3 regions of the Pectobacterium atrosepticum genome follow, and region 3 is predicted to be linked to each of the others. Evidence: predicted binding sites of a transcription regulator. Region 3 holds the regulator's gene; each other region holds the start of a gene.
The links. The regulator CRP, encoded in region 3, controls carbon source genes, mostly activating them, when cyclic AMP is high. The targets are predictions, from matches to a motif close to ATGTGANNNNNNTCACAT.
Positions count from the first base shown of each region.

Region 1: yrbN (protein YrbN) is a predicted target of CRP. The motif match lies at 2,892-2,909, and genes of this name have one in related genera.
Region 2: udp (uridine phosphorylase) is a predicted target of CRP. The motif match lies at 4,077-4,094, and genes of this name have one in related genera.

Region 1 covers NZ_CP009125.1:666,290-671,126, forward strand. Annotated here, with positions in the region: gene pnp (polyribonucleotide nucleotidyltransferase) at 1-1,791, shown strand, start outside; gene nlpI (lipoprotein NlpI) at 1,927-2,811, shown strand; gene yrbN (protein YrbN) at 2,922-2,993, shown strand; gene GZ59_RS03005 (DEAD/DEAH family ATP-dependent RNA helicase) at 2,986-4,837, shown strand, end outside.
Region 2 covers NZ_CP009125.1:209,785-214,621, reverse strand. Annotated here, with positions in the region: gene ppc (phosphoenolpyruvate carboxylase) at 1-2,107, shown strand, start outside; gene GZ59_RS00955 (tyrosine-protein phosphatase) at 2,197-2,979, opposite strand; gene udp (uridine phosphorylase) at 3,129-3,899, opposite strand; gene GZ59_RS00945 (dienelactone hydrolase family protein) at 4,234-4,837, shown strand, end outside.
Region 3 covers NZ_CP009125.1:4,431,725-4,436,561, reverse strand. Annotated here, with positions in the region: gene argD (bifunctional acetylornithine/succinyldiaminopimelate transaminase) at 1-1,011, shown strand, start outside; gene crp (cAMP-activated global transcriptional regulator CRP) at 1,139-1,771, opposite strand; gene GZ59_RS19770 (OsmC family protein) at 2,146-2,553, shown strand; gene GZ59_RS19765 (phosphoribulokinase) at 2,657-3,526, opposite strand; gene GZ59_RS19760 (YheU family protein) at 3,651-3,887, opposite strand; gene GZ59_RS19755 (hydrolase) at 3,889-4,837, opposite strand, start outside.

The sequences.
Region 1 (4,837 bases), 1.2 Mb from region 3:
GTTCAGGTGATTGCGACTGTGGTTTCCGTCAACCCACAGGTTAGCCCTGATATCGTTGCTATGATTGGTGCTTCTGCGGCGCTGAGCCTGTCTGGTATCCCGTTCAGCGGCCCTATCGGTGTTGCACGCGTCGGTTACCTGAACGACCAGTATGTCCTGAACCCAACGACAGATGAACTGAAAGAAAGCCGTCTGGATCTGGTCGTTGCAGGTACACAAGGCGCCGTTCTGATGGTGGAATCCGAAGCTGAATTGCTGAGTGAAGATCAGATGCTCGGTGCGGTGGTTTTTGGCCACGAGCAACAGCAAATCGTTATCGAAAACATCAACTCACTGGTTGCAGAAGCTGGCAAACCGAAGTGGGAATGGCATGCGCCAGAAGTTAATGTTTCTTTAGAGCAGCGCGTACAGGCTCTGTCTGAAGCACGTTTGGGTGACGCTTACCGCATTACCGAAAAACAAGAGCGTTATGCACAAGTTAACGTTATCAAAACTGACGTTGTTGCCGCTCTGCAAGCCGAAGATGAAACGCTGAATGCCGGTGAGATCCAGGAAATTCTGGGCAACATTGAGAAAAACGTTGTGCGTGGCCGTGTACTGGCTGGCGAACCGCGTATCGATGGCCGTGAAAAAGACATGATTCGTGGTCTGGATGTGCGTACTGGCGTACTGCCGCGTACCCACGGTTCTGCATTGTTCACCCGTGGTGAAACGCAGGCATTGGTAACTGCAACGCTGGGTACTGAGCGTGACGCGCAGAATATCGATGAACTGACCGGTGAACGTACCGATCGCTTCCTGCTGCACTACAACTTCCCTCCGTACTGTGTCGGCGAAACCGGTATGGTTGGTTCGCCTAAGCGCCGTGAAATCGGTCACGGTCGTCTGGCTAAGCGCGGCGTGTTAGCTGTAATGCCAAAGGCGAACGAATTCCCGTACACCGTGCGTGTGGTGTCTGAAATCACGGAATCTAACGGTTCTTCTTCCATGGCGTCTGTCTGCGGTGCTTCTCTGGCGCTGATGGATGCAGGTGTGCCAATTAAATCAGCCGTTGCGGGTATCGCGATGGGTCTGGTGAAAGAAGGCGACAACTTTGTTGTGCTGTCCGACATTCTGGGTGACGAAGACCACCTAGGCGATATGGACTTCAAGGTTGCTGGTAGCCGTGAAGGTATCACCGCGCTGCAAATGGATATCAAGATCGAAGGGATTACTCGTGAGATCATGCAGGTTGCTTTGAATCAAGCCAAAGGTGCGCGTTTGCACATTCTGGGTGTGATGGAGCAGGCAATCAGCACGCCGCGTGGCGATATCTCCGAATTTGCACCACGTATTCACACCATCAAAATCAGTACCGATAAGATTAAAGACGTGATCGGTAAAGGTGGTTCTGTGATTCGTGCGCTGACGGAAGAAACGGGCACGACTATTGAAATTGAAGACGATGGTACTGTGAGGATTGCTTCAACCGACGGCGAAAAAGCGAAACACGCGATTCGTCGTATTGAAGAGATCACTGCCGAAATCGAAGTCGGCCGCGTGTATCAGGGTAAAGTTACCCGCATCGTTGATTTTGGTGCTTTCGTTGCTATCGGCGGCGGTAAAGAAGGCTTGGTGCATATTTCTCAGATCGCAGACAAGCGCGTAGAGAAAGTGACTGACTATCTGCAGATGGGTCAGGAAGTGCCGGTCAAGGTTCTGGAAGTTGATCGTCAGGGCCGCGTGCGCTTAAGCATCAAAGAAGCCAATCCGCAAACTCAGGAAGCGGCAGCCCCGTCTTCTGAGGAATAACGACTGTTAAAACGGTCTTATGGCACCTTGCCTGATTATGGCAAGGTGCTGCGTGTATCGTAAGGATATGGATGTCCTTGCGTTGAGCGGTCCGGGACAGGATGTTCATCCAATGTTTGTCTTCGGGAGTGGGAAATGAAGCCTTTCTTGCGCTGGTGTTATGTTGCAACAGCACTCATGCTGGCAGGATGCAGCAACACGGATTGGCGTAAAGACGCAGTATTGGCGATTCCGTTACAGCCGACTTTACAGCAGGAAGTGATCCTGGCACGCATGGAACAAATCCTTGCAAGCCGGGCATTAACCGATGATGAGCGAGCACAGCTATTATATGAGCGCGGAGTGCTGTATGATAGTCTCGGGTTACGGGCATTAGCGCGGAATGATTTTTCACAAGCGCTGACTATCCGCCCTGATATTCCAGAAGTTTTTAACTATTTGGGTATCTATTTAACGCAGGCAAGCAATTTTGATGCTGCCTATGAAGCGTTTGATTCTGTACTAGAGCTTGATCCAACTTACAATTACGCGCGTTTAAACCGTGGCATCGCTTTGTATTATGGCGGTCGCTATCTGTTAGCGCAGGATGATCTGCTGGCGTTTTATCGAGACGATCCGAATGATCCTTTCCGTTCGTTATGGCTGTATCTTGTGGAGCGAGAAATCAATCCAGAGACGGCCAAAATTGCGTTGAAGAAACGCTATGACGACGTCAAGAAAGGGCCTTGGGGATGGAATATTGTCGAATTCTACCTGGGCAGTATCAGTGAAAAAACACTGATGCAGCGTTTACAGGAAGAAGCTACGAATAACACTTCGCTCGCTGAGCATCTCAGTGAAACTGACTTCTATTTAGGTAAGCACTACCTAAGTCTGGGGGACAAGAACACCGCTTTGGCGCTGTTCAAGCTGACGGTTGCCAACAACGTCCATAACTTTGTTGAGCACCGCTATGCATTGTTGGAATTGGCGCTATTAGGCCAAGAGCAAGACGACCTATCAGGATCGGACCAGCAATAGCTGACGAACACTTAATCAGCCTGAAAAACTTCGGTTATCACCTTCACGGGTGAGGGCTTTTTTGTTCGCTTTTTAATCCAATTTGAGCCGGTTCACACTTTTCAATGAAAATGACTGAAAATTTTCACGACAAGTTATGTAGACTGGCCGCCATGTCTAATGAGGCACGTGTACATGACTGATTTATTTACTTCTTTTTCCGATTTGGGGCTGTCTGCTCCTATTATTAATGCCCTGACCGATCTGGGCTATGAAAAACCATCGCCGATTCAGGCTGAATGTATTCCTCACCTGCTGAACGGTCGCGATGTGCTGGGTATGGCACAGACCGGCAGTGGTAAAACTGCGGCTTTTGCTCTGCCATTACTCAATAATTTAAAACCTGAGTTAAAAGCGCCGCAGATGTTGGTGTTGGCTCCAACCCGTGAACTGGCTGTTCAGGTTGCTGAAGCTTGTAGTGATTTTGCCAAGCATATGCACGGCGTTAACGTTGTTGCACTGTACGGCGGCCAGCGTTATGACGTTCAACTGCGCGCTTTGCGTGGTGGAGCACAGATTGTTGTTGGTACTCCAGGTCGTCTGCTGGACCACCTGAAACGCGGTACGCTGGATCTGTCCAACCTGAGTGGTCTGGTACTGGATGAAGCTGATGAAATGCTGCGTATGGGCTTCATCGAAGATGTTGAAAACATCATGGCTCAGATCCCTGCTACGCATCAAACTGCACTGTTCTCTGCAACCATGCCAGAAGCGATTCGCCGCATTACGCGTCGTTTCATGAAAGATCCACAGGAAGTTCGCATCCAATCAAGCGTGACTACGCGTCCAGACATCAGCCAGAGCTACTGGACGGTGCAAGGTATGCGTAAAAATGAAGCGCTGGTTCGTTTCCTTGAAGCTGAAGATTTTGATGCGGCGATTATTTTCGTTCGTACCAAGAATGCTACGCTGGAAGTGGCCGAAGCGTTGGAACGTAGTGGTTATAACAGTGCCGCGCTAAACGGTGACATGAACCAAGCGCTGCGTGAGCAAACGCTGGAGCGCCTGAAAGATGGTCGTCTGGATATCCTGATTGCGACCGACGTTGCGGCGCGTGGTCTGGACGTTGAGCGTATCAGTCTGGTAGTCAACTACGATATCCCGATGGACTCCGAGTCTTACGTGCACCGTATTGGTCGTACCGGTCGTGCTGGTCGTGCTGGTCGCGCATTGCTGTTTGTAGAAAACCGCGAGCGTCGCCTGCTGCGCAACGTTGAACGCACAATGAAGCTGGCGATTCCTGAAGTGGAATTGCCAAATGCGGAATTGTTGGGGCAACGCCGTCTGGCTAAATTTGCTGCAAAAGTACAGCTACAGCTGGAAAGCAGCGACTTGGATATGTACCGCGCTCTGCTGACGAAGCTGCAACCGCAGGAAGAGCTGGATATCGAAACGCTGGCTGCTGCTCTGCTGAAAATGGCGCAGGGTGAACGTCCTCTGATTCTGCCGCCGGAACCGGCATTCCGTCCTCGCCGCGAATTCCGCGATCGTGATGAGTCTCGTAGTGATTCACGTGGCGATCGTCGCCGTGAACCCCGCGATGCTCGCGATGCTCGCGATTCCCGTGAACCCCGTGACGGTGACCGTCCACAACGCCGTGAGCGTCGTGAGTCGGGTGAAATGGAACTGTATCGTATCGAAGTGGGTCGTGATGACGGTGTTGAAGTACGTCATATCGTTGGTGCTATCGCCAACGAAGGTGATATCAGCAGCCGCTACATCGGTAACATCAAGCTGTTCGGGTCTCATTCGACGATCGAACTGCCGAAAGGTATGCCGGGCGACCTGCTATCACACTTTACCCGCACGCGTATTCTGAACAAACCAATGAATATGCAATTGCTGGGTGATGCAGTAGCACAGCCAGAACGTCGTGGCGGCAGCCGTCCTGCTGGTGCTGGTACGGGTGGTGAACGTCGTGATGGCGCAGCTCCACGTCGCTCTTTCGGTGGTGGTGAACGCCGTGAAGGTAACGCTAACGGCGGTG
Region 2 (4,837 bases), 770 kb from region 3:
ACGCCAGTTGATCGCACAGTCTTGGCATACCGATGAGATCCGCAAAATTCGCCCTACCCCGGTAGATGAAGCCAAATGGGGCTTCGCCGTAGTGGAAAATAGCCTGTGGGAAGGCGTACCCGCATTTTTACGTGAACTGGATGAACAACTGGAACAAGCTTTCGGCTACCGTCTGCCGGTTGACGCCGTCCCCGTACGCTTTACCTCCTGGATGGGCGGCGACCGCGACGGCAACCCAAACGTCACGGCAGAAGTCACTCGCCATGTGCTGTTACTCAGTCGCTGGAAAGCCGCCGATCTGTTCCTGCGTGATATTCAGGTGCTGGTTTCCGAGCTGTCGATGTCCGAATGTACGCCGGAGCTGCTGGAATTAGCAGGTGGCAGCGAGGTTCAGGAACCGTACCGTGCCATAATGAAGTCACTGCGCTCACAGTTGAGCTGCACGCTGAGCTATCTGGAAGCACGCCTGACGGGTGAAGAACGTCTGCCACCTAAAGACTTGCTGATTACCAACGAGCAGTTGTGGGAACCGCTCCACGCCTGCTACCAGTCGCTGAAAACCTGCGGCATGGGCATCATTGCCGACGGTAGCCTGCTGGATACGCTGCGTCGCGTACGCTGTTTCGGTGTACCGTTGGTGCGCATTGATGTCCGTCAGGAAAGCACCCGCCACACCGACGCGCTGGCCGAAATTACCCGCTATCTGGGTCTGGGCGATTATGAAAGCTGGTCAGAATCCGATAAGCAGGCATTCCTGATCCGTGAACTCAGCTCCAAACGCCCGCTGCTGCCGCGCTACTGGGAACCGAGTGCAGATACCAAAGAAGTGCTGGATACCTGTCGGGTCATTGCTAAAGCACCACAGGGTTCTATTGCCGCTTACGTTATTTCAATGGCGCGTACGCCTTCCGACGTGCTGGCCGTTCAACTGCTGCTCAAAGAGGCTGGCTGCCCGTTTGCTCTGCCCGTCGCGCCGCTGTTTGAAACGTTAGACGACCTGAACAACGCCGATGATGTCATGACGCAATTGCTAAGCATCGACTGGTATCGCGGCTTTATTCAGGGCAAACAGATGGTCATGATCGGCTATTCCGATTCGGCAAAAGACGCAGGCGTGATGGCCGCATCCTGGGCACAGTACCGTGCACAAGACGCGCTGATCAAAACCTGTGAGAAAGCGGGTATCGCACTGACGCTGTTCCACGGACGCGGTGGTTCCATCGGTCGCGGTGGCGCACCAGCTCACGCCGCGCTGTTGTCACAGCCGCCGGGCAGTCTGAAAGGCGGCCTGCGCGTTACGGAACAAGGCGAGATGATCCGCTTTAAATACGGCCTGCCGGATGTCACCATCAGCAGTCTGGCGCTGTATACCGGTGCGATTCTGGAAGCGAACCTGCTGCCACCACCGGAGCCAAAACAGGAATGGCACGAGGTGATGGATGAACTGTCCCGCGTGTCCTGCGATATGTACCGCGGATACGTTCGTGAAAACCCAGATTTCGTTCCTTACTTCCGCGCCGCTACGCCGGAGCTGGAGCTAGGTAAACTGCCGCTGGGGTCACGCCCGGCTAAGCGTCGTCCGAACGGCGGCGTGGAAAGCCTGCGCGCGATCCCGTGGATTTTCGCTTGGACGCAGAACCGTCTGATGCTACCAGCGTGGCTCGGTGCCGGGGCTGGGCTACAGAAAGTGGTCGATGACGGCAAGCAGGAGCAGTTGGAAGAAATGTGTCGCAACTGGCCGTTCTTTTCGACGCGTATCGGCATGCTGGAGATGGTGTTCGCCAAAGCCGACCTATGGCTGGCGGAGTATTACGATCAGCGTTTGGTAGAAGAGAAACTGTGGCCGTTAGGAAAACAGCTGCGCGATCAGTTAGCCGCCGACATCAACATTGTGCTGGCGATCTCCAACGACGATCACCTGATGGCAGATCTACCGTGGATCGCCGAGTCGATCGCACTACGTAACGTCTACACCGATCCCCTGAATGTGCTGCAGGCCGAACTGCTGCATCGTTCACGTCAGCAAAAACAACCGGATGCCGACTTGGAGCTGGCGCTGATGGTGACCATCGCTGGCGTCGCAGCAGGTATGCGTAATACGGGTTAATCATCCAAGCAGTAAAAGCTATGCGGAAGTAAAAACCACACTGAAGCAAAAACAAAGGCCGGTCAGTTGACCGGCCTAAAACTAAAACCTTACACCAGATATTTATCCTGCAAATAATTCCGCGCACGATTATCCAGACCGTATTCCACTTCAAGCCAGCTGTCGATCGATCCGTGTCGTTCGTAGATAGCCTGCAACGCCGTCACGATGAACTCTTCCTGCACTGATAGCACATAAGAGAACTGCCCGAGCGCTTTCTCATTCAGCGTTTCCGACAAATGCGCCAGTAGCTGCTGGCGGAATGGCGTCAGTGTCGTATCCGTGAGCAGGTAATCTTCCATCACGGTTTGCTCATCTGCCCCCAGCGCAAACATCACCAGCGCCGAACCGATACCCGTGCGATCTTTACCCACCGCGCAGTGCTGTACCAACCCGCCCTCATCCGGCCGTAATAACAGCGACACCAGCTGTTTATAAGCAGAATTATTGAAAGGCAAACGGCGGTAAAGTTCCAACATAAACGCTCGGGAATCAAAGGCCGCCAACACATCAGACCCCAACGAATCCAGATTGGCTGTCACTTCGTGACGTAATGGATTAGCCGGATAGGCGTGATAATTGGCCCCAGTCCATAATATATCCGGCTTCTGCGCAATTTCATCGACATCCCGATAGTCCACGACATGAGAAATAGGCACGCCAGCAAGGTGTTCACAGTCCGCCTGACTCAGCAGATCCAGCGAGCCAGAACGAAAAAGTTTACCGTGTCGGATAAGCCGCCCATCAGCAGCGCGGTTACCACCTAAATCACGGAAATTGATTCCGCCGTCAAGCGGTAATAAAGAGGGATGAAGCAACGTTGGTTCGGTCATACATCTCCTTGCGAGGTTGAAAGGCGAGCAAGGCAACCGTATTACACACGCAGAGCGCGTCGCAGGTTAACCCAATAAACCAGAACAAGTTATTAGGATAAAGGCTGGCCTCTGCGATGACCAGCCCAAAATACCATCAGTTTTTGTGCTTATTCAGCGGCTAACAAACTGCGAGTCGCGTCCAGCAGCACTTTGATCACGTTCGTCTCGGCCAGCTTCATCGTTGCTACATCTGGGATTTCCTGCTGGGTACGATTAACAATAATCCCAGCGATCATACCTGCTTTTAGCCCCTGACTAGCACACATGGTCAGCAGCGTGGCTGATTCCATTTCATAGTTCAGAACGCCCATGCTCTGCCACTCTTCCATAGAACCGCGGAAACGACGTACAACACGGCCAGAGAAAGTGTCATAGCGTTCCTGACCGGGATAGAACGTATCTGAAGATGCTGTGATGCCCACATGCAACGCAATACCCGACGCTTTCGCCGCGTCCACCAGCGCAGTGGTGCAGCCAAAATCAGCAACGGCTGGGAACTCCATCGGCGCGAAGTGCAGGCTCGCACCGTCAAGACGTACAGCGGCGGTGGTGACCAGTACATCACCGACATTAATACCGGGTTGAATCGCCCCCGTTGTGCCGACGCGTAGGAAAGTACGAATGCCGAGCTGAGCCAGTTCTTCTACCGCGATTGACGTTGACGGCCCGCCAATACCCGTCGAGCAGACAATCACCGCTTTTCCGTCCAGCTCAGCACGCCAGGATGTAAATTCGCGGTGTGATGCCAGATGCACCGGGTTATCCATCAGGCGAGCAATTTTTTCAACACGCTCAGGATCGCCGGGCACGATAGCCAGCGTTGCGCCCTGTAAATCATTCTTGACCAGACCAAGATGGAACACATCAGATGTAGACATAACTGCCTCCCGGGCAATCAGTTGGGTATTCAGAGAAATCGCGCCGAACGCCTCATCTATGCTGCTTGTAGCAGTCTGTAAGCGTCCGTCCAATAAAAGACTCTAGCGCATCAGTACGTTTTTTTAAGTGATGAGAGTCACCTACCAAAAAGAAACGGAGATCAACATACATAAAAAATGTGACTTAAATCACTTTTTATCGGATGGGAAATTCATTTTTGCCGATTAATTGTCTTCTAGTGTAGATTCTTTAATCATTGATAGTATTTATCATAGATGCTCTGAAATCCCTCTTTATATGAAAGCCAGTTGGCCAGTAACAGGAGAGCGCGTAATGAAGACTGATGAACAGACGACCTTCAAACATCTTCCCCAAGGGTTATCCCCAGCAGTGGAACCGCAGAGCTTCTCCATCATTACGACGGATTCTGTCGGTATTATTGCCAGTGAAACCACTATTCCTTCTCAGGGGGAGCAACTACCCGCGTATATCGCCAGACCGGCGAACCATGACGGGCCGCTCCCAATTGTCCTGGTGGTGCAGGAGATTTTCGGCGTTCATCAACACATTCAGGATGTCTGCCGCAGGCTCGCCAAACAGGGCTATATGGCCATTGCACCAGAGTTGTATTTTCGTCAGGGCGACCCTAGCCAATACAACGACATTCAGCAAATCCTGACCGAGCTGGTGCATAAGGTTCCTGATACGCAGGTGCTGTCCGACCTCGATCACACCGCTAACTGGGCGATTAAACAGGGCGGCGATGCCAGTAAGCTGGCGATAACGGGGTTTTGTTGGGGCGGGCGCATCACCTGGCTCTACGCCGCGCACAATCCGCAGCTCAAAGCGGCCGTTGCCTGGTACGGCAAATTTACGGGTGAGAAAACGCTGAATAGCCCCAAAAATCCGGTCGATATCGCAACAGAATTGGAAGCGC
Region 3 (4,837 bases):
ACGCTGTGGCATACCAGCAATATTTTCACCAACGAACCTGCGCTACGCCTCGCGAGCAAATTGATTGATGCCACTTTTGCTGACCGTGTGTTCTTTGTTAATTCCGGTGCAGAGGCTAACGAAGCCGCATTTAAGCTGGCGCGTCACTATGCGGTTAAACGCCATAGTCCATATAAAACCAAGATTATTGCTTTCTACAATGCATTCCATGGCCGAACGCTGTTCACCGTTTCGGTTGGCGGACAGCCTAAATATGCCGATGGTTTCGGGCCTAAACCTGCTGATATCGTGCATGTTCCGTTCAACGACCTAGCTGCCGTTAAAGCGGTGATGGACGATCACACCTGCGCGGTCGTGCTGGAGCCGATTCAGGGCGAAGGCGGCATTACACCCGCTACGCCTGAATTTTTGCAGGGCGTCCGTGACTTGTGCGATCAACATAAAGCGCTGCTGGTATTTGATGAAGTGCAGAGTGGAATGGGACGTACCGGTAAATTATTTAGCTATATGCACTATGGTATTACGCCGGATATCCTTACAACGGCTAAAGCGTTGGGCGGTGGTTTCCCGATTAGTGCGATGCTGACGACGGAAGAGATCGCATCGGTCATGACGGTTGGGGTACACGGCACCACCTATGGCGGCAACCCGCTGGCCTGTGCAGTGGCGGAAGCTGCGCTGGATATCATCAATACGCCGGAAGTGCTATCGGGCGTAGCGGATCGTCACGATCGCTTTGTCAGTGAGCTTGATAAAATCAACCAGCAGTATGGCGTATTTGATCAAGTCCGCGGTATGGGGCTTTTGCTGGGGGCTGAGCTGAAACCGCAATGGCATGGTCGCGCGGGTGAGTTCTTGGCTGCTGCAGCGGCTCAGGGGCTTATGGTGTTGATGGCTGGGCCGAACGTGATCCGCTTTGTGCCGTCTTTGATCATTGATGAAGATGATATTGCGCAGGGGATGGAGAAATTCGCTAAAGCTGTCGCTCAAGTGGTTAACACGGCGAACTGAGTTCACGTTATTTTGTGATAAACCGTTATTTGATAAACCATTTTTTTGTGATAAGCATTGTGCGATAAAAAAAAGCGTGAGGCCGAGGCTTCACGCTTTTTTATTGGTAGGGTATCGCGACAGGGGTTTAGCGAGTGCCGTAAACGACAATCGTTTTACCGTGCGCAGAGATCAGGTTCTGGTCTTCTAACATTTTCAGAATGCGGCCCACGGTTTCACGCGAGCAGCCAACGATTTGCCCAATTTCCTGACGGGTAATTTTAATTTGCATGCCATCTGGATGCGTCATGGCATCAGGTTGTTTTGCCAGGTTGAGTAATGTTTGGGCGATACGGCCAGTTACATCAAGGAAGGCGAGGTTGCCGACTTTTTCTGAGGTAATCTGAAGTCTGTTTGCCATTTGTGCAGACAGACGCATGAGGATATCTGGGTTAACTTGAATGAGCTGGCGGAATTTTTTATAAGAAATTTCAGCCACTTCACAGGCGGTTTTTGCCCGAACCCAAGCACTGCGTTCCTGACCTTCTTCAAACAGGCCGAGCTCACCAATAAAATCGCCCTGATTGAGGTAGGAAAGAATCATTTCCTTGCCTTCTTCATCTTTGATTAGCACTGCGACAGAGCCTTTCACGATGTAGTAAAGCGTTTCTGCTTTTTCACCTTGGTGAATCAGCGTGCTCTTCGATGGATACTTGTGGATATGACAATGGGAAAGGAACCATTCGAGAGTCGGGTCTGTCTGCGGTTTGCCGAGAACCATTCGCTATCATCCTCTGTTGTAATTCACTGCGCAAATTACAGGGGTCAGAGTTCCCTGTACGGCGTGTTTAACTGCTAAAAAAATAAAATTCAGTCTAGGCAGAATGACGTCAGGGAATATACTGGAACCACTGTACCCTTGGTTTTTCGGTTGCTGCTTTGCCGCACCGTAAACGTGGCTGGGTATTTCTGGCTACGTCATCATCTTCTTCGTTTCTGGGTTTGTCCAGAAAAGGTCTATTCTATTTTCGTTTTAACACAGCTTTAAGGATGTGTCTTGTGTTGTCTCGCTTCAGCATGACAAAGCTCTGATTAACGCTGGTTTTTGTACAGTAACGGTATAAATTTTCAAAAAAATTTTAGTGGAGAGACATCATGCAGGCTCGGGTAAAATGGGTTGAAGGCTTAACGTTTTTGGGCGAATCCGCATCAGGACATCAGGTATTGATGGACGGTAATTCTGGCGATAAAGCGCCCAGTCCGATGGAAATGGTGTTGATGTCCGTAGGGGGATGCAGCGCGATTGATGTGGTGTCGATTCTGCAAAAGGGCCGTAACGATGTGGCGGATTGTGAGGTGAAATTAACCTCAGAGCGTCGGTCTGAAGCGCCGCGCTTATTTACCCATATCAATCTGCATTTTATCGTGACGGGGAAAGGGCTGACCGATAAAGCTGTCGAGCGGGCTGTCGAGCTGTCAGCGGAAAAATACTGCTCTGTGGCATTGATGCTGGGCAAAGCCGTTGAAGTGACGCACAGTCACGAAATTAGAATACTGCCGTAATTCCTTTCTCTGAGCATTAATGCTGGTCGCTTAAGCCCGTGTATCTCGATGCTTAAACGATTGGCATTATCCTCTTGGCACGTCTTGCCGTGCTCAGTGTCGGTTATTCGATCGTTTTCCCTTCTATCAACCGCTGCACCAGCGGTGCCATGATTAATTCCATTGCCAGCCCCATTTTCCCGCCGGGAACGACTAACGTATTGATGTGAGAAATAAACGAGCCCTGCAACATGGCGAGCAGATAGGGGTAATCAATATTATCTAATCCCTGAAAGTGGATGACGACGAAACTTTCATCCAGTGAGGGAATCGACTTGGCAGCGAACGGGTTGGAGGTGTCCACGGTTGGTACGCGCTGGAAGTTGATATGGGTGCGAGAGAACTGCGGCGTGATATAGGTGATGTAGTCTTCCATGGAGCGGACAACGGAATCCATTACCGCTTCACGCGAGTGGCCGCGCTCATTGACGTCACGAATCAGCTTTTGAATCCACTCCAAATTGACGATCGGTACTACGCCGACGAGCAAATCGACATGCTGTGCCACGTCGTTTTGATCGGTGACTATGCCACCGTGCAATCCCTCATAGAACAGGATATCGGTAGGTTCCGGCATCGGTTCCCACGGCGTAAATGTCCCAGGAACCTGATTATAAGGAATGGCTTCATCGTAAGTATGAAGGTATTTACGCGTCTGGCCGTGTCCGTGCAGGCCATATTCGATAAACGATTGTTCCAGCAGGCTGAAGTCATTCGCTTCTGGGCCGAAATAGCTGATGTGTCGTCCTAAATCACGCGCTTTACGAATCGCCATATCCATTTCTGGGCGGGTATAGCGGTGAAAGCTGTCACCTTCCAACTGGGCTGCGCGCAGGTCGAATTGTTGGAAAATCTTACGGAAAGCCAGACTGGTGGTCGTGGTTCCCGCTCCACTGGAACCCGTAACTGCAATAATCGGATGCTGATGTGACATAAGGTGCGTGACTCCGTGATCGCGATGCCCGCATAGGCTGAAAGCCTGCGCGCATTCTCAAAAATGACGTAATTGCTCTCATTGTTAGCATGTTTGGCGCGCTCTTTCACGCCTTTCGCCATGCTCAATAAGGGGCATGTCCTCCGGCATTGAGCTGGCTGCGCGGCATAATGTTTAGCGTTTCATGTAACTCAGACCACACCAAAACGACCTCGCCAGATTGGAGTTGGCTGCGGATATCTTCTACTTTCTGCGCCAGCGAGCGCTCCTGTTCGCCGTAATCAGTGCCTTCCCGCAGGACGAAAGATTCAATGATGCTATCCAGCGTTTCTGGATCGAGCTGTTGCCAGGGAATAATCACGCTATGTTTCCTGAGTAAAAATTGTTTCTGAATAAAAAGAACCGGTGGCGTGGTCCAAAAATGGACTAAGCCAATTGGGAATGCGCTGTTCCAGCCACATTTCCGGTTTCAGCAATGTTCCACCGACGAAGCCGACATGCCCGCCGTGTTCCGTTAGCTGATACTCAATATTAGACGGTAACTGCGACAGATCGGGAATGACCTCCGGTGTCATGAAAGGATCGTCCTTCGCATGGATGATCAGCAGCGGCTTGCGTATGTGAGGTAACAGCGGCAGGGCGCTACAGCGTCGATAGTAGTCAGCGGCATCACGAAAGCCGTGGATACGTGAGGTGATGATGTCATCAAACTCCCGTAGCTGGCGGATTCTCTTCAACTGCGGCAACTGAATTGGCAGCGTATCTGGATAAGCCGCCAGCTTGCGACCGGCGTTTTGTTTCAATAGGCGCAGCAGGTAGTGCTGATAGACGCGCGAGAAGCCTTGTTCCATTCGACGGCTACAGGGTTCGAGCATCAAGGGGGCGGAAACAATGACGGCGGCGGACAGAGAACAGGCTTCGCCCTGCTCACCGAGCAGATAGGCCAGCATGTTGCCGCCGAGAGAAATGCCGATGGCGGCGGTAGGAACTTCGCCCAGCGTCTCTTGCATCCAGTGCAGAAAATAGCTGGCATCGCTGGTTTCTCCTGAATGATAAATACGCTTCATCCGGTTGGGCTTACCGCTACACCCGCGAAAATGCATGATGACGGCCAGCCATCCGCGCTGTTTGCAGGCGTGTAATAGGCCGTGGGCGTAGGGGCTATGAAAGCTGCCTTCTAATCCGTGAAACAGCACTACGCGCGGTTTATGCCGAGCCTTCTCGGGCGCTTCGCTCCACGCTAGATCGACGAAATCACCGTCTGGTAATTCGAGCGCTTGCCAGACTGGTGAGAACTGTGCGTGACGGCGA